Regions from separate parts of the Streptomyces sp. NPDC028331 genome, predicted to be linked through region 2. Evidence: riboswitches for the same ligand, from Rfam matches in the RefSeq annotation. Region 2 holds a riboswitch; the other holds the start of a gene.
What was found. A riboswitch is a leader RNA that binds a small molecule or an ion and turns the genes downstream of it on or off. The one in region 2 is predicted to bind glycine.
Positions count from the first base shown of each region.

Region 1: linked by a shared signal. The riboswitch ahead of gcvP (aminomethyl-transferring glycine dehydrogenase) and the one ahead of gcvT (glycine cleavage system aminomethyltransferase GcvT) in region 2 are both predicted to bind glycine.

Region 1 covers NZ_JBVHTR010000007.1:8,426-17,802, reverse strand. Annotated here, with positions in the region: gene ACZ4SW_RS11960 (CPBP family intramembrane glutamic endopeptidase) at 1-84, opposite strand, end outside; gene ACZ4SW_RS11955 (glutamate-cysteine ligase family protein) at 252-1,769, opposite strand; gene ACZ4SW_RS11950 (hypothetical protein) at 2,315-2,902, shown strand; gene ACZ4SW_RS11945 (DUF5999 family protein) at 3,376-3,582, shown strand; gene gcvP (aminomethyl-transferring glycine dehydrogenase) at 3,673-6,558, opposite strand; glycine riboswitch at 6,736-6,831, opposite strand; gene ACZ4SW_RS11935 (PRC-barrel domain-containing protein) at 6,958-7,326, shown strand; gene ACZ4SW_RS11930 (DNA polymerase IV) at 7,364-8,749, opposite strand; gene ACZ4SW_RS11925 (MerR family transcriptional regulator) at 8,805-9,377, opposite strand, start outside.
Region 2 covers NZ_JBVHTR010000026.1:75,066-84,442, reverse strand. Annotated here, with positions in the region: gene glyA (serine hydroxymethyltransferase) at 1-518, opposite strand, end outside; gene gcvH (glycine cleavage system protein GcvH) at 533-910, opposite strand; gene gcvT (glycine cleavage system aminomethyltransferase GcvT) at 1,020-2,141, opposite strand; glycine riboswitch at 2,182-2,299, opposite strand; glycine riboswitch at 2,300-2,411, opposite strand; gene ACZ4SW_RS30445 (AAA family ATPase) at 2,870-3,562, shown strand; gene ACZ4SW_RS30440 (enhanced serine sensitivity protein SseB) at 3,630-4,433, shown strand; gene ACZ4SW_RS30435 (enhanced serine sensitivity protein SseB C-terminal domain-containing protein) at 4,647-5,441, shown strand; gene ACZ4SW_RS30430 (ABC transporter permease) at 5,765-6,772, shown strand; gene ACZ4SW_RS30425 (ABC transporter substrate-binding protein) at 6,840-8,630, shown strand; gene ACZ4SW_RS30420 (ABC transporter permease) at 8,742-9,377, shown strand, end outside.

The DNA of each region.
Region 1 (9,377 bases), on a different contig from region 2:
CAGCAGCGTCTCGGCACGGAAGATCCGTCGCGTCGGCCGTTCCGCCGTCGAGGAATCGGTCCCCGGCCCTGCCTCCACCCGCACTCCGCCTCCAGTTGAGCTGTCCCGCCTCGTCCCCATCTTCTGCCATACGGCTGTCTTTCGGCACGGGCTCAACGGGGCGGCGCTTCGCGTCAGGGAGACGGGCGAGGGTGACCGGGCGGCCGGTCCTCCCGGCCGCCCGGATCCCTCACCTCATGCGGCCGGATCCCTCACCTCACGCCGGCCGGTTCCGGTAACCCGACCGGCCAGGTGTGGACCGGCTCCCCGGCGTGCATCAGCTCGCGGTACCGCACGGTCGTCGCGGCCAGTGCGGCGTCCCGGTCGAGCCCGCGTTCCAGGGCCCGGTGGAAGGTGGCGGCCTGCCAGCTCGCGCCGTTGACCCGCCGTCGGCACCGCTCCTCGATCACTCCCAGGTAGAAGTCCCGGTCGGCGGGTTCGACCCCCCACGCGTCCAGCCCCGCCTCGGCGAGCGGCAGCAGTTCCTCGCGCACCAGGTCCACGGCCGCCACCTCGGTGACCGAGCCGTACCGCCCGCGCTTCGGCCACCTCAGGCGTGCCTCGATGCCGTACCGGCAGGCCGCGTCGAAGTTGGCGGCGGCGGCCTCGAACGGCAGCCGTGTCCACACCGGCCGTGCCTCCTCGGCGAGGGCGCGGACCAGTCCGTAGTAGAAGGCCGCGTTGGCGATCACGTCGGTGACGGTGGGTCCGGCAGGCAGCACGCGGTTCTCCACGCGCAGATGCGGGACGCCGTCCGCGATGCCGTATACGGGCCGGTTCCAGCGATAGATGGTGCCGTTGTGCAGGACGAGTTCGGAAAGCTTCGGGACGCCGCCCTCGTCGAGGACGCGCAGGGGCTCCTCCTCGTCGCAGATCGGCAGCAGTGCCGGGAAATAACGCAGGTTCTCCTCGAACAGGTCCCGGGCCGAGGTGATCCAGCGCTCTCCGAACCAGGTGCGGGGCCGCACACCCTGCGCCTGGAGTTCCGGCGGCCGGGTGTCGGTGGACTGCTGGAACAGCGGCGGCCGGGACTCCCGCCACAGCTCGCGTCCGAACAGGAACGGCGAGTTGGCACCCAGGGCGACCTGCGGCGCCGCGACCGCCTGGGCCGCGTTCCACAGGTCGGCGAAGCGGTTCGGGGTGACCTGGAGGTGCAGTTGGACGGAGGTGCAGGCGGCTTCGGGCGTGATCGACCGCGCGCTGCACTCGAGTCGTTCGACGCCCTCGATGTCGAGCCGGAAGTCCTCGCCGCGCGCGGCCACGATCTGGTCGTTGAGCAGGGTGTAACGGTCGACGGCGGAGAGGTTGGAGGAGACCAGGTCGTCGCGGTCGAGCGTCGGCAGAATGCCGATCATCAGGATCGAGGCATCCAGCTCGTTCGCTTTGCGGTCCGCGTAGGCGAGAGAGATCCGCAGCTCCTCGGCGAGCTGGTCGAAAACCCGGCCACCCAACCTGTGTGGAGCTATGTTCACTTCGAGGTTGAACATGGCGAGTTCTGTTTGGAAATCTCGGCTGGCAATCCTTTCCAGTACCTGGGCATTCATCATTCTCGGAGTCCCGTCATGCCCGACGAGATTCAACTCGATCTCCAGGCCCATCAGGTTCTTGGGGCGATCGAACCGCTTCTCCTCCAGCAGTCGCGCGAGTCCCGCGAGGCACTGCCTGAGCTTGTCGCGGTAGTGCTGGCGATCGGACAGGTCGAACGGCCCTGCCACGACCTTCTCTCCCATCGAAGCGTCCCTCCTGAGATGGGCAGGCCGATGTCACGGCCGCTGCTGTCCCGGGTCACGGGGGATGATGCCCAGGCAACGCGATCGATAACGTCCAGGTGTCGACCGTCACCCGCTACGCTGGAGGCCGCGCACCGCCGGGCACATTCACGAGGCATGGGGCAAGGCGCAGTTTCACGGTGCAACCGAGTCGTGAAAAACGCCGACGAGAATCGGCCGACCGCTAAGGACAAGTATTCCGAGGTCGCCGCCCTGACGCCTGTCCAAGACTGGGACGAACCCCGCTTTTTCGGCGTCCGGATATCACCTTGCCGCCATAAGATCGTCGCCCCGATGAAACAGTGTATGAACACGCGTCGTATAAACTTTGCGCACGGGGCAGAGAGTTGGCGCTCACGGTTCTGGGCCCTGTCGTCAAAGCGCCGCCATTCGTCCGGGCTCGGTAATTCCCTTCCCTCCCTCTGACCCCGAGAGCTGACAGCGCCGTCCGCCCGCCCCACCACGCCCTCGCGCCCCTGTGCCTGTCGAATGAGAGGCGACCCACCATGCAGCTGCATGTCCCTCAGGCTCCCGCGCCCGCTCTCCGTTCCGTCCTCACGGCACTCGGTTCCCCCACCGCGGTCCGGGAGGCTCCCACTCCCTCCCTGCGCTCCGCCCAGGGACCTGCGACCCCCGAGCTTCCGCTGCCCGTCCATGTCCTGGACCGGATCACCCCGGCCGGCACCGCCGCCACCCGACTCGCCGGGTGGCGCTTCCTCATCCGCTCCGGGGGCCGCGCCGTGGCCGCCGCCGAGACCATGCTGACGCCCGACGGCTGGGCCTTCTCACGCTTCTTCGAGGGCCCCTACGTGGCCGCCACCGAGCGTGCCGTGCTCCAGGCGGAGGCCTCGCTGACACAGCCCTACCAGGCCCGGCTGCTGTCCGTGCCGGAGCTGTACATGCTCACGCTGTGGCTGCACGGCGACTGCACCGCCGACGGCGCGACGGGCCATCCCGCCGCGACCGACCTGCTGGTGCCGCTCGCCCCCGCGCCGCCCGGCATCGCGGCGCACCGCCCGCACCGCGTCGCCGATCTCCTGCCGGTCCTGACCCACCGGGTCACCCGCACCCCGCTGCTCGGCCAGCCCGCGTAGGTTCCGAGGGTCCCCTTGACACCGTGCCCCGCCGCCGGAGACGGCCGCGGGGCACGTCACGTGTTCGGGGTACCGAACAGCTCCCGTCACGGTCGCTCGTTCGTGCCCGAGCAGCTCCAGGCACAGTTGCTCCTTCGTGCCGGACGGCTCCCGTCACCGTTGCTCGTTCGTGCCCGATCGCGCTCGTACGAGGACCGACGTGCGGGTCGGCCCGCACGAACTAGCCCCTTCCGGCCACCGAGAACCATCCGAAGTGACCGTGCGGTAGGGCTGAACCGTCCGGTCGGGGGATGCGTCATGAACCTGTGAGAAGCGGTGCTGCGAAATCCCTGCGGATCGACGCCCGTGGGGCAACACTGGGTTCCTGACCGACGTATGACCGACGGGGGGCGGCGATGAGCGACACCACAAGCCGCGGGACAGACACGACAGCCATCTCACACATACCGACAGAGCGAAAGATCCCCACCACCATGTGCCAGCACCAGCCACCGTGCCCGACCGCCGAATCCGCCGACCGGGAGTCCGCCCGTCTCGTGGCGCACCACCCGGAGCAGGGATGGAGCCTGCTGTGCAACGGCGTGCTCCTCTTCGAGGACACCGGTGAGCTTCTGCCCGACGGCCAGATCATCGCCCCGCACCGCCCGCTGGGCACCGACCAGGTGATGACCGCCGCCTGAGCGCACACCAGGGCATCCGCTGTCCTGACACACCAGGGGCCGGCCGGAGACACGCGCTCCGTACCGGCCCCGACGCATGCCCGAAGGCGATCAGTCCGCGTAGGCGTCCAACGGCGGGCAGGAGCAGACCAGGTTCCGGTCGCCGAAGGCCTGGTCGATGCGGCGCACCGGCGGCCAGTACTTGTCCGCGGCCGACACACCGGCCGGGAAGACGGCCTCCTCACGCGTGTAGGCGTGCTTCCACTCCCCGCCCAGCGCGGCCGCTGTGTGCGGCGCGTTGCCCAGCGGGTTGTCGTCGGCCGGCCACTCGCCCGAGCCGACCTTCTCGATCTCCGCCCGGATGGCGATCATCGCGTCGCAGAACCGGTCCAGTTCGGCCAGGTCCTCCGACTCGGTGGGCTCGATCATCAGCGTGCCTGCCACCGGGAACGACATCGTCGGCGCGTGGAAGCCGTAGTCGATCAGCCGCTTGGCCACATCGTCCACGCTCACACCGGTGGCCTTGGTCAGCGGCCGCAGGTCGATGATGCACTCGTGTGCGACCAGGCCGCCGGGCCCGGTGTAGAGGACCGGGTAGTGCGGCTCCAGACGCTTGGCGATGTAGTTGGCGGACAGCACGGCCACCTGCGTGGCGCGCTTGAGGCCCTCGCCGCCCATGAGCCGGACGTACGCCCACGAGATCGGCAGGATGCCCGCGGAGCCCCAGGGGGCGGCGGAGATCGGGCCGACGCCCGTCTCCGGACCGGCGGCGGGCTGCAGCGGGTGGTTCGGCAGGTAGGGGGCCAGGTGCTCGCGGACGGCCACCGGGCCGACGCCCGGACCGCCGCCGCCGTGCGGGATGCAGAAGGTCTTGTGCAGGTTCAGGTGCGAGACGTCACCGCCGAAGTGGCCCGGCTTGGCGAGGCCGACCAGGGCGTTGAGGTTGGCGCCGTCGACGTACACCTGGCCGCCGGCCTCATGGACCTGGGCGCAGATGTCGGCGACGTGCTCCTCGAACACGCCGTGCGTGGACGGGTACGTGATCATCAGCACCGCCAGTTCGTCGCGGTACTGCTCGATCTTGGCGCGCAGGTCCTCCACGTCGATCTCGCCGTCCTCGGCGGTCTTCACCACGACGACCTTCATGCCGGCCATCACGGCGCTGGCCGCGTTGGTGCCGTGCGCGGAGGACGGGATGAGGCAGACGGTGCGCTGGTCGTCGCCGTTGGCGCGGTGGTAGCCGCGTACGGCCAGCAGACCGGCCAGCTCGCCCTGGGAGCCGGCGTTGGGCTGGAGGGAGACCTTGTCGTACCCGGTGACCTCGGCGAGACGTTCCTCCAGCTCACGGATGAGCGTGAGGTAACCCTCGGCCTGCTCGGCGGGCGCGAAGGGGTGCAGTTGGCCGAACTCAGGCCAGGTCACCGGCTCCATCTCGGTGGTGGCGTTGAGCTTCATGGTGCAGGAGCCCAGCGGGATCATGCCGCGGTCGAGCGCGTAGTCGCGGTCGGCCAGCCTGCGCAGGTAGCGCAGCATCGCGGTCTCGGAGCGGTGCTCGTGGAAGACCGGGTGGGTGAGGTAGTCGTCGGTGCGCAGCAGCGACTGAGGGAGCGCGTCCTCGGTGATCGCGTCCAGCGCGTCGATGTCGCCCCCGACGCCGAACGCGGTCCACACCGCGCGCAGCTGCGCCCGCCCGGTGGTCTCGTCGCAGGCGATCGAGACGTGGTCGGCGTCCACGAGACGCAGGTTGACGCGGTTCTCCCGGGCGGCGGCGACGACGTCGGCGGCCCGCCCCGGGACCCGGGCGGTCACGGTGTCGAAGTAGGTGCCGTGGACGACCTCGACCCCGCCGGCCCTCAGGCCCGCGGCGAGGACCGTGGCGTACCGGTGGGTGCGCCGGGCGATGCTGCGCAGTCCCTCGGGCCCGTGGTAGACGGCGTACATCCCGGCCATCACGGCGAGCAGCACCTGCGCGGTGCAGATGTTGCTGGTGGCCTTCTCGCGGCGGATGTGCTGCTCGCGCGTCTGCAGGGCGAGCCGGTAGGCCTTGTGGCCGTCCGCGTCCACGGAGACGCCCACGAGCCGGCCGGGCAGGCTGCGGGCGAACTTCTCACGCACCGCCATGTAACCGGCGTGCGGGCCGCCGAAGCCCATCGGGACGCCGAAGCGCTGCGTGGTGCCCACGGCGATGTCGGCGCCCAGCTCACCGGGGGACGTCAGCAGTGTGAGCGCGAGCAGGTCGGCCGCGACGGTGACGACGGCGCCCAGCTCATGGGCCCGGTCGATGACGGGCTTGATGTCGCGTACGGCACCGGAGGCGCCCGGGTACTGGATCAGTACGCCGTTGATCTCCCGCTCGGCTACCTCGGCCGGGATGCCGGCGCTGAGGTCGGCGACGACGACCTCGACACCGGTGGGCTCGGCGCGGGTCTGGATCACCGCGATGGTCTGCGGCAGCGCGTCCGCGTCGACCAGGAACAGGCCCTTCTTGTTCTTGCCCATGCGCCGGGACAGGGCCATCGCCTCCGCGGCGGCGGTGCCCTCGTCGAGCAGGGACGCGCCGGAGGTCGGCAGCCCGGTGAGCTCGGCGACCATCGTCTGGAAGTTCAGCAGCGCCTCGAGCCGGCCCTGCGAGATCTCCGGCTGGTACGGGGTGTAAGCGGTGTACCAGGCCGGGTTCTCCATGACGTTGCGCAGGATGACCGGCGGGGTGAAGGTGCCGTGATAGCCGAGACCGATCATCGAGTCGAGGACCTGGTTGCGGTCGGCGAGGGAGCGCAGCTCGGCCAGCACCTCGGCCTCGGTGCGGGCGCCCGGCAGGTCCAGGGCGTCGGCGTTCTTGATCACATCGGGGACCGCGGCGGCGGTGAGCTCGTCGAGCGAGCCGTAGCCGACCTGGGCGAGCATCTTGGCCCGCGCTTCCTGGTCGGGGCCGATGTGACGGTGCTCGAACGGGATGCCCTGTTCGAGCTCGGAGAGCGGAATGCGCTGGGCGGTCATTGCGGAGGCCTCCTGGTCTGACGCGACCTTCGAGGGGCACCACGGCGCGGGTACCCCGACGGCCTCCCCCTCTGTCATCTCGACCTGAGAGCTTCACCGGTCCGCCCGAAGGCGCTCCGGCTTTCACCGTCGGTGAGAGCGGAAGCCGTCGACACCCGCCCTGCTTTCCAGAGTGACCTCGTCCGTGCGGTACCTGGGCCTGAGAGATTCCGGGGAGGATTTGCTCCTTCGGCGCCTCCGGATCGCTCCGGAGGACTCTCCCGCACGGGGTCAACAGCCGCTTGCCAGACTACCAGCGAGGACGAGTCGGCAGCCTGCGCGGGAATCTTCAAGTGGCCGCCTTGCTGAATGTGCTCTTTCGTAGTGCTTACGGATGGGTTGCGACCAGTTGGAGGTACCGTGCAGACCGACATCGATCCGCGGAATCTGATCGGCCGCAAGGCGTTCGACCGCAATGGCCACAAGATCGGCACGATCGACGAGGTGTACCTCGACGACGCCACGGGTGCGCCGGAGTGGGCGGCCATACGAACGGGCCTGTTCGGCAGGGACGCGTTCGTCCCCCTGGAGCCCAGCGAGCTGGTCGAGGGCGCGCTGTACGTCCCCTTCGAACGCGCGCTGATCAAGGAGGCCCCCGACTTCGGCGTCGGCCGCCATCTGTCCCCCGAGCAGGAGCTGCAGCTCTACCACCACTACGGCCTGGACGTGTCGGCACCACCGCCGCCGGACCGCGACTTCGGCCATCTGGCGGGGTCGGACGAGACATGACGGGGCGGAGGCGGAACTCCGCGCCCGCCCGCCCGGGTCAGACGTCCGCCCCCGTGGGGGCCGGGCGCCCCTCGGTCCCCGGGAGCTCGGGCACCAGCGGCAGCGGGTCCGCCGGCTCCAGCGCGGGGTCGTCGACGCTGAACGTGCGGACCCGCCCCGGCTCCGACTGCGGCGTCTCGAACCGTACGGTCACCCGGCCCAGCCCGCTGCCCTGCACCCACCCCGGCCCGTACTCGGCGTGGCGGACGTCGTGCCCCGCGAGCCAGACCCGCTCGGGCGGTGCCACCGGCTCCGCGGCGGGCGCCTCCTCCGCCTCCGGCCGCTCGTCCGTCACGGCCTCGGCCGCCGCCAGGTGGGCCTGCGCGAACAGATCCTCCTGCGTGTAGTCGGCGAGTCCGCTGACCCCCACGCCCAGCAGACGCACCCCGCCGGTCGTGTCCACGGACTCCAGCAGCCGCGCCGCGGCCTCCCGCACCACCGCGGGATCGTCCGTGGGTCCCCGCAGGGTCTCGGACCGGGTCAGGGTGGAGAAGTCGTATCTCCGCACCTTCAGCACGATGGTGCGCCCCGACAACCCGGCCTCCCGGAGCCGCCGCACACAGCGGTCCGCCAGCCGCTGCACCTCCAGGCCGATCCGGAGGCGGTCGTGGATGTCGACGTCGTACGTGTCCTCGACGGACACCGACTTGGCCTCCCGCTCGGCCACCACCGGCCGCTCGTCGTGGGCCAGCGCCATCGCGTACAGCGCCTGCCCGTGCGCCTTGCCCAGCAGCCGTACGAGCTCGTCCTCCCCCGCCTCGGCGATCTCGTCGATCGTGGTGATCCCGGCCCGCCGCAGGTGGTCACCTGTCGCCGGGCCCACCCCGGGCAGCGTGCGCACCGACAGTGGACCGAGCAGCGCGCGCTCGGTCCCCGGCCGTATCAGCACCAGTCCGTCCGGCTTCGCCTGCTCCGACGCGATCTTGGCGAGCATCTTCGAGGCGGCGAGGCCCACGGACCCCGTCAGCCCGGTCACGGCTCGGATGTCCGCGCGCAGCTTCACCCCGGTCAGCCGCGCCGACTCCTCGTCCCAGGCGGCTCCCCCGGCCTCGAGATCCACGAACGCCTCGTCCAGGCTCAACGGCTCCACCAGCGGCGACAGGCCGCGCAACAGCGTCATCACCTGCTCGCTGATCCTGCGGTAGAGCCCGAAACGCGGTACCAGATACGCGGCATTGGGTGCGAGCCGGCGTGCCTGGCCCATGGGCATCGCCGAGTGCACCCCGAACACGCGCGCCTCGTACGACGCGGTGGCCACCACTCCGCGCGGTCCCAGCCCGCCCACGACGACCGCCTTCCCGCGCAGGCTCGGCTTGGCTGCCTGCTCCACCGAGGCGTAGAAGGCATCCATGTCGAGATGCAGGATGGTCGGCGCGGTTCTCACATCTCCGATGCTGCCCTACGCCACTGACAATGCGGCCCTGCCGCGGCCCGCGCGCTCAGACGGCCCGGTTGCGCCGCCGTGCCAGTTCGTCCGCCGGGTTGTGGCCCACGATGGTCTCGCCCGTGTCGACACGTTCGCCGTGCAACTGGGACAGCGCGTTCTCCACGTCCCGCCACACCACGCCCACGGCGATGCCGAAGATGCCCTGGCCGCCCTGGAGCAGGGCGTGGACCTCGTCCGGGGACGTGCACTCGTAGACCGTCGCGCCGTCGCTCATCAGCGTCATCCGCTCCAGGTCGCGGAAACCGCGTTCCCTGAGGTGCTGGACGGCGGTGCGGATGTTCTGCAGCGACACGCCCGTGTCGAGGAAACGCTTGACGATCTTCAGAACGACGACGTCGCGGAAGCTGTACAGCCGCTGCGTCCCCGACCCGTAGGCGGGGCGCACGCTCGGTTCGACGAGGCCCGTCCTGGCCCAGTAGTCGAGCTGCCGGTAGGTGATGCCCGCCGCGGCGCACGCGGTGGGTCCGCGATAGCCGATCTGCTCGGAGGCCGCCCCTCCGCCGGCCGGCACGGGCGTCGGCCGCTGAGCAGCGGAGTCGGCCGTGTCGCCGTGAAGCCGGTACGG
Region 2 (9,377 bases):
CCGGCGATGATCACCTTCGGGCGGTGCTCCTTGGCGAGCCGCTCGACCTCGGCCATGTCGACCAGGCCGGTCTCGTCCACGTGGTACGCGACCACGTCGAACTGCTTGCCGGAGAAGTTCAGCCGCATGCCGTGGGTCAGGTGACCGCCGTGCGCCAGGTCCAGACCGAGGATGGTGTCCCCGGGCTGGGCGAGGGCGAACAGCGCCGCCTGGTTCGCGGAGGCGCCGGAGTGGGGCTGCACGTTGGCGTACTCGGCGCCGAACAGCTCCTTGATCCGGTCGATGGCGATCTGCTCGGCGACGTCGACGTGCTCGCAGCCGCCGTAGTAGCGGCGGCCCGGGTAGCCCTCGGCGTACTTGTTGGTGAGGACCGAGCCCTGCGCCTCCATGACCGCCAGCGGGGCGAAGTTCTCGGAGGCGATCATCTCCAGGGTGGACTGCTGCCGGTGCAGCTCGGCGTCGACCGCGGCGGCCACATCCGGGTCGAGCTCGTGCAGGGGCGTGTTCAGGAGGGTCATCTGCGGGTCCGTTCTCAGCCGGCGATGTGGGCGTCGTACTCGTCGGCGGACAGCAGGTCGGCCGGCTCCTCGGAGATGCGCACCTTGAACAGCCAGCCGCCCTCGAACGGCTCGGAGTTCACCAGCGACGGGTCGTTGACCACGTCCTCGTTGACCTCCGTGATCTCGCCGGTGACCGGGGAGTACAGGTCGCTGACCGACTTGGTCGACTCCAGCTCGCCGCAGGTCTCACCCGCGGTCACCGTGTCGCCGACCTCCGGGAGCTGGACGAAGACGACGTCGCCGAGGGCGTTGGCCGCGTGCTCCGTGATGCCGACCGTCGCAACGCCGTCCTGGGCGTCCGACAGCCACTCGTGCTCCTTGCTGTAGCGGAGCTGCTGGGGGTTGTTCATGGCCTGGATTCTCCTGTACGCGGGGGAGTGGTGGTGAAGGGAGTACTTCTGGAGACGTGCGTGAGCACGGCGGAGGTGCGCGGGATCGCGTCACCCGCCCGCCGAGTGGCTACTTCCGGCGCTTGTAGAACGGCAGCGCCACGACCTCGTGGGGCTCGTGGCTGCCCCGGATGTCCACCCCGACCCCGGGTGTGCCCGGCGCGGAGTGCGCGGCGTCGACGTACGCCATCGCGATCGGCCTGCCCAGCGTGGGGGAGGGCGCCCCGGAGGTGACCTCGCCGATCACCTCGCCGCCCGCGACGACCGGGTATCCGGCCCGCGGCACGCGCCGGCCGTCGGCGACCAGGCCGACGAGGACGCGCGGCGGGTTCTCCTGCGCACGGGACGCGGCCTCCTCCAGCGCGGCGCGCCCGACGAAGTCGCCCTCCTTCTCGAACTTCACCACCCGGCCGAGCCCGGCGTCGAAGGGCGTCAGCGAGGTGCTGAGCTCGTGCCCGTACAGCGGCATGCCCGCCTCCAGGCGCAGCGTGTCCCGGCAGGAGAGCCCGCAGGGGATCAGACCGACGGGCGCGCCGGCCTCGGTCAGCGCCCGCCACAGCTGCTCGGCGTGCTCGGGCGCGACGAACAGCTCGAAGCCGTCCTCGCCGGTATAGCCGGTGCGCGCGATGAGGGCGGGGACGCCCGCGACCGTGCCGGGCAGGCCCGCGTAGTACTTCAGGCCGTCGAGGACGGCGTCGGTGAGGGACTTCAGGATGCCGGGGGACTCGGGGCCCTGGACGGCGATCAGCGCGTAGGCGTCCCGGTCGTCGCGGACCGCGGCGGCGAAGCCCGCGGCGCGCTCGGTCAGCGCGTCCAGCACCACCTGGGCGTTGGAGGCGTTGGCCACGACCATGTACTGCGCGTCGGCGAGCCGGTAGACGATCAGGTCGTCCAGGATGCCGCCGTCCTCCCGGCAGATCATGGTGTAGCGGGCGCGGCCCACACGGACGGAGGCGATGTCGCCGACCAGCGCCTGGTTGAGGAACCGGTCCGCCTCGGGGCCGGTCACCGTGATCTCGCCCATGTGCGACAGGTCGAACAGCCCCGCCTTGGTGCGGACGGCGACGTGCTCGTCGCGCTCGGAGCCGTACCTGAGGGGCATGTCCCAGCCGGCGAAGTCGGTCATCGTCGCGCCGAGCGAACGATGCAGGGCATCGAGCGCGGTACGGCGCAGGGGGCTACTACTGCTCATCGGTTGTGCTCCCAAGGCAGGGCAGGACGGGCGAGGTCGGTCCTCCCCATCTGTCATCGGAACCTGAGAGGTTCGCCATGAACGCCCCCGCGCGGCGGGTCGTCACGGCTTGCACCTTGGGTGGAGCCACGGCGAAGCGGCCCGCTTTCCAGATGTGCCTCGCCCGCGCGGTATCGGGGCCTGAGAGATTCAAGGGAGGGACTTGCTCCTTCGGCGCCCGGGCCCACGTACGTACCCCGTACGTCCCCGGAACTCTCCCGCGCGGATTCAAGCGGCCGGTATGCAGTTGGCGCGCACATCATTGCACGCCTCGCCCGGTCGCGGCAGGCCGCATGGGCAACCGGTCCCGGGCCGCGTCGGTGACGGGCTTCGGGGCGCGCCGGGACTAGCTTCGGGTCACGCCGGGGACGGCTTCGGGCCGTGGCGGGATGGGCTGAAGGTCGTGCCGGGGACGGCTTCGGGCCCTGGCGGGACGGGCTGAAGGTCGTGCCGGGGACGGCTTCGGGTCACGCCGGGGACGGGCTTCGGGTCGCGCCGGGGGACGGATCAGGGTCGCGCCGGGACCGGTTCCCGCGGCGTCCGTACGGGCTCCGGCCACGCCGGCGACCGGCTTCCGGTCGTATCTGTAACCGGCTTGTGGCGGTACGCGCACGAAATCGCAAGACGTCTTCCATTACCTTCTCTTTACATTCGGCGGGGATGGGACTTCCTGACCGCAAGGGAGGACGATCACGGTGAACAGGACGACGGCGTACGCCACGACCACGGGTGTCGCGGTACCCCGGCAGCCCGGAGCCCCGGCCCGGGCTGCCGGCGCACCGGTGCCGGCGCCGGTGGTCCGGGATCTGCGCGACCGCGGGGGCCGCAGTCCGTACGGGCTCACCTTCGGCGTCCGCGACCTCGTCGTGGTCACCGGCCTGCCCGGCAGCGGCAAGTCCACACTCATGCGGCGCGCGGTGCGCGGCGCATGCGTCGACTCCCAGGACACCCGCGACCGCTGGGACGCGCGCCTGGCCCGGTTCCTGCCGTACGCGGTCTACCGCCCCCTGGTCCGCCTGGCGCACTACGCGGGCCTGCGCCGCGCCCTGCGTGCCGGCACCGGGGTCGTCGTGCACGACTGCGGCACCCAGACGTGGGTGCGTACCTGGCTGGCCCGCGAGGCCCGGCGCCGCGGCGGCACCCTGCACCTGGTCCTGCTCGACGTCGCCGAGGACACCGCCCTGGACGGCCAGCGGCAGCGTGGCCGAGGCGTCTCCCGGTACGCCTTCCTGCGGCACCGTCGCGCCACCCGGCACCTGCTGCGCGCCGTGGAGGGGGGCCGGCTCCCGGAGGGCTGCGGCTCGGCGGTCCTGCTCGACCGGGACGCGGCGGACGTGCTGCGCCGGATCGACTTCGCGGACTGGGCGGAAGGAGCGGAATGAATCGCCCGGTCCGTGCACCCGTTAGCCTTTTCGCCACACCAGAGGTACTCGGCAGGTGATGAGGCAGATGGACTTCCCGGCGGACCTTCCCGCGGGCTTCCCCCCGGACTTCCCGGCACAGGCGCACCCCCATCCGCACGGCGGATGGCCGGGCAACGAACTGGAGGAGGTGCTCTCCGCCTCCCTCGGCATGCCCGCGGCGGGCGGCCGGATCATCGAGGTGCTCGGCCGCAGCTTCCTGTGGGTGCCGCTGCCGAACGGCGGCGGCCCGCACAGCGGCCCCCTCGACCTGCCCACCCTGGAGATCGAGGGCCAGGCGTACGTCCCGGTGTTCAGCTCGGAGGAGCAGTTCCGCCACGTCGCGGGCGGCCACATGTCGTACACGATCGCGCCCGCCGTCGAGTTCGCCCGCGGGCTGCCCCCGCAGGTCGGCATCGCGGTCAACCCGGAGGGCGTGGTCGGCATACCCCTGCCGCCCGACGCGGTGGCCGAACTGTGCCGGGTCGGACGCACCCCGCTGGACGGCCCCGCGAGCGGCGGCCGCGTCCGCCTCTTCGAGCCGGACTGGCAGGACGACCCGGTGGACTTCCTCGCCGCCGCGTCCGCCGAGTTCGCGGGGATCGGCGTGGTCCGTACGGCACGCCGCTGCCTCGCCGCCATCGAGACGGCGGACCCGGTGTTGTTCGTCGGCGTGGAACTCTCCCAGTGGGAGGGCGACCTCCGCGCCCTCCCCATGGACGCCCTGGGCCGCGCCCTGGCCAAGGCGGCGGTCCCCTGGCCGGTCAACCTCGTCCTCCTGGACGTGACCGATGACCCGGTGGCCGAGTGGATGAGGGAACAGGTCCGGCCGTTCTACCAGCACGGCTACTGAGCAGGGCGTCCCGTCAAGGGCGCCCCCTCAGGGGCGCGGGGAACTGGGCGCCCGGCCATGAACGACCCGCGCCCGCCGACCGGCAGCAGACCCCGAGCTCCTGGACACCGCGGCCGGCGGCAGCCACCCCGCACCGGCTGTCAGCGGACCCGCCTAACCTGGTTTCATATGCGGAGCACATCGTCAGCGAAGGGGCGGTAAAGGGTGAGCGGGGTGAGCGCGAGCGGCACCGCGGCCGGCCAGGTCGAGCACATGCTGCGCCAGGTGACGCCCGGGCGTTACGACGCCTACGAGGCGCTCCTGCAGGCGCTCGCGACCCCGTCCACCGGCAGGGTCTGGATGCTGCTGTGGCAGGGCCAGGCCGGCTCGCCCGACGCCCAGTACGCGACCATGGAGGTGGACGGCCACGGCTACGCGCCCTGCGTCACCTCGGCCCAGGAACTCTCGGCCAGCGGCTGGACCCGCTCCTACGAGGTGATCGACGGCGCCGACGTGGCCCGCGCCCTCTACCCCGGTCACTACGGCCTGTGGCTCAATCCGCACGCCCCCGGCGGCGGCGTCGGCATCCCCTGGCCGGACCTGCGCCGCATCGCCGCCGGCCTGGAGCGCCAGCCCGCGGGCCCCCTGAGGCTGTCGGAACCGGCCATCGAGATCCCGCAGTTCTACGCCCTGCTCACGCAGAACGCGCACCGCACCCCCGCCGTGCGTTCCCTGCGCCGCGCCTGGGTGCAGCCCTCCCTCGGCGCCCCGTACCTGGCGATCGGCCTGGACGTCTACGACACCTCGCCGCCCGCCGTCGACTCGGTGCGCGCGATGATGCAGCAGTCCGTCACGGCCGTCCCCGAGGGCCTGCCGGTGTCGACGGTCGCGCTGTCCGACGAGCACGACCCGGTGGCGATGTGGCTGCGCGCCAGCACCCGCCCGTTCTACGACCGCGAGGCCCACGCCACGGCACCGGCGCCCGCGGCCGGCGGCTACGGCTACCCGCCGGCACGCGGGGCGTACTGACACCCCTGTAGTGCACGGCAGTTGACACCGTCCGGCACTCGGAGCCCTTCTTCGCGCGTAGATGAGGGTGGATAGTCCCACTCTCGTCCGGTCTCGCCCAATTTGCCTGCGTCCGGCCCGCGTTACCCGCTGTCCGGATAACGGATCTCCCCAGTCCGCATCACGTTTATGCATCCTTTCCCCGTCAAGTCTGGTCACTGATCGGCGAAGCATTGAAGACTCCGGCTTCAAGGGGTTTCGCCCCTGTGTACGACGGACTGAGTCATGCCGCCACCGCGGCAAGTGCGGGCCGGTCACCGCCGGTTGAGAGGGGTCCCTGCCAGATGACGGCACCATTGCACGAGCCGACTGCGGAAGCGGCCGCGAGTGCTGCCGAGGAAGCGGCCGTTGCCAGCGCCGATGCGAAGGCCGTCCAGGGGCGTTCCCTGGGCCGGATCGCCTGGGAGCGCCTGAAGCGGGACAAGCTGGCCCTGTCGGGTGGCATCGTTGTCCTGCTGCTGGTCCTGGTCGCGATTCTCGCGCCGGTGATCACGAACCTGGTCGGACAGGATCCCGACGCGTACCACGAGAACCTGATCGACCCGCTCTTCGGAACGCCGACGGGGTCCCTGGGGGGTATCAGCGGCGACCACCTCCTCGGCGTCGAACCGGTCAACGGCCGCGACATCTTCGCCCGCATCCTCTACGGCGCCCAGATCTCGCTGCTCGTGGGCTTCCTCTCCGCGCTGGTCGCGGTGGTCTTCGGCACGGTGCTGGGCATCCTCGCCGGCTTCTTCGGCGGCTGGGTCGACTCGGTCATCAGCCGGGTGATGGACGGCCTTCTCGCCTTCCCCCAGCTGCTGTTCATCATCGCGCTGGTCTCGGTCATGCCGAGCCAGATGCTGGGCCTGAGCGGTACGGGCGTGCGCGTCTTCGTGATGATCGTGGTCATCGGCTTCTTCGGCTGGCCCTACGTGGGACGCGTCGTGCGCGGCCAGACACTGTCGATGCGTGAACGCGAGTACGTCGAGGCGGCCCGCTCCCTCGGCGCCGGGCGGTTCTACATCCTCTTCAAGGAACTGCTGCCCAACCTCGTGGCGCCGATCATCGTCTACATGACGATGATGATCCCGACGAACATCCTGACCGAGGCGGCCCTGAGCTTCCTGGGTGTGGGCGTCAAGCCCCCCACGGCCTCCTGGGGTCAGATGCTCTCCAGCGCGATCGACTACTACAACTCGGACCCCATGTACATGGTGGTCCCGGGCGTGGCGATCTTCATCACCGTCCTTGCGTTCAACCTCTTCGGTGACGGCGTGCGCGACGCGCTGGACCCCAAGGGCTCCCGCTAACTGCCGTACCCCCAGCGACCCGTGGCACATGCACGGGGTCTCTCATCTATTCGGAGGATCCGAGATCGTGACTACCCAACGCACCTCAGGGCGGCGCAAGCAGGCCATGGCCGCTGCCGCCGTGGTCGCCGGGCTGCTGACCACGGCGGCGTGCGGCGGCGGTGACAACGGCGGCGGCTCGAAGAACGGCGCGGCCGGGTTCAACGCCGCGAACAACAAGGTCGCCCAGGCCTCGCAGGTGAAGAAGGGCGGCGAGCTGAAGTTCGCGACCGTCCAGGACGCCGACTCCTGGGACACCACGCGTGCCTACTACGGCGTCGTGTGGGACTTCATGCGCTACTACAGCCGTCAGCTCGTCACCTACAAGACCGAACCCGGTGCTGCGGGCTCCGAGCTCACGCCGGACCTGGCCACGGACATGGGCAAGGTCTCCGACGGCGGCAAGACCTACACCTTCACCCTGCGTGACGGGCTCACCTGGGAGGACGGCAAGCCGCTCACCTCCAAGGACGTCAAGTACGGCATCGAGCGCTCCTGGGCGCAGGACGTCCTGTCGGGCGGCCCGATCTACCTCAAGAACGTGCTCGACCCCAAGAACACGTACAAGGGCCCGTACAAGGACTCCTCCCCGGACCACCTGGGCCTGAAGGCGATCGACACCCCCAACGACAAGACGATCGTCTTCCACCTGCCTGAGGCCAACTCGGACTTCCTGCAGATGCTCGCGATGCCCGCGGCGTCCCCGGTCCGCCAGGACAAGGACACCAAGTCCAAGTACGGTCTGCACCCCTTCTCCTCCGGCCCGTACAAGTTCCAGTCCTACGAGCCGGGCAAGGAACTGATGCTGGTCCGCAACAGCAACTGGAAGGCGTCCTCGGACCCGGTCCGCAAGGCGTACCCGGACAAGATCAGCATCAAGTACTTCACCAACTCCGACGACATGGACCAGCGCCTGATCGCCGGTGACTACGACCTGGACTTCAGCCAGAACGGCATGTCGCCGCAGGGCCGCACCATCGCCCTCAAGCAGCACAAGGCCAACCTGGACAACCCGACGTCCGGCTACATCCGTTACGCGGCCTTCCCGACGACCGTGAAGCCGTTCGACAACATCCACTGCCGCAACGCCGTCCTCTACGGCGCGGACCACGTGTCGCTGCAGACCGCGCGCGGTGGCCCGATCGCGGGTGGTGACATCGGCACCAACATGCTGCCGCCGGCCGTGCCGGGTGCCGAGGGCCAGAAGTACGACCCGTTCCAGATGGCCGGCGCGAACAAGAACGGCAACGCCGCCAAGGCCAAGGAGGAGCTGAAGGCCTGCGGCCAGCCGAACGGCTTCAGCACCACCATCGCCGTCCGCAACAACAAGCCGACCGAGGTGGCCACCGCCCAGTCGCTGCAGGCGTCGCTGAAGAAGGTCGGCATCAACGCCCAGATCGACCAGTACGACGGCGCGAACTACGCCAGCGTCATCGGCAGCCCCGACAACGTGAAGAAGAAGGGCTACGGCATCATCATCATGGGCTGGGGCCCGGACTTCCCGTCCGTCCAGGGCTACGGTCTGCCGCTGTGGGACAGCAAGTACATCACGCAGAGCGGTAACAACAACTTTGCGATGATCAACGACAAGACGATCGACGGCCTGTTCGACCAGTACGTCAAGGCGACCGACACGTCGCAGCAGGCCCAGATCGCCACGCAGATCAACCACAAGGTGATGGAGGGCGGCTACTACCTGCCGTTCGTCTTCGAGAAGTACATCGACTGGCGCTCCTCGCGACTGGCCAACGTGTACACGACGAACGGATACAGCGGCGTCTACGACTTCGTCAACCTGGGCCTGAAGGACACGAAGTAATCCCGGCACACCCGCCGTACGGCACGAAAGGCAGGTGAAGGCCGGCGCGGCGTGACCGCGGGCCACCGGACGTCCTCCGGTGGCCCGCGGGCTCGCGGCGGGCCGTAAGCTGTGCTCGCTTACCTCATCAGGCGGCTGATCGCCGCCGCAGTGATGCTGGTGGTCATCATCCTGGTGGTCTTCTGCATCTTCTTCCTCGTCCCCAAGTGGGCGGGCGTCGACATCGCCCGGAACTTCGTCGGCAAGCAGGCGGACCCCGCCGCCGTGGAGGCGGTGCGGCAGAAGCTGGGCCTGGGCGACCCGATCTACGCTCAGGTCTGGCAGTTCTTCAAGGGAATCTTCGTGGGCCGCACCTACGCGGCCGGCGGTGACGTCACCCACTGCGCCGCGCCCTGCTTCGGCTACTCCTTCCGCAGCGAACAGGCCGTCTGGCCGGTGCTGACCGACCGGTTCCCGGTGACCCTGGAACTGGCGCTCGGCGCCGCGATCCTGTGGCTGGTCTTCGGTGTCGCGGCGGGTGTGCTCTCCGCCCTGAAGCGCGGAAGCCTCTGGGACCGCGGCGCGATGGTCATCGCCCTCGCGGGCGTCTCGCTGCCCATCTACTTCACCGGACTGCTCAGCCTGGCGATCTTCAGCTACGGACTGGGCTGGATCGACGGCCAGTACGTGTCCATCGGCGACAGCTTCACGGGCTGGCTCGGCGGCATGATCCTGCCCTGGATCACGCTCGCGTTCCTGTACGCGGCG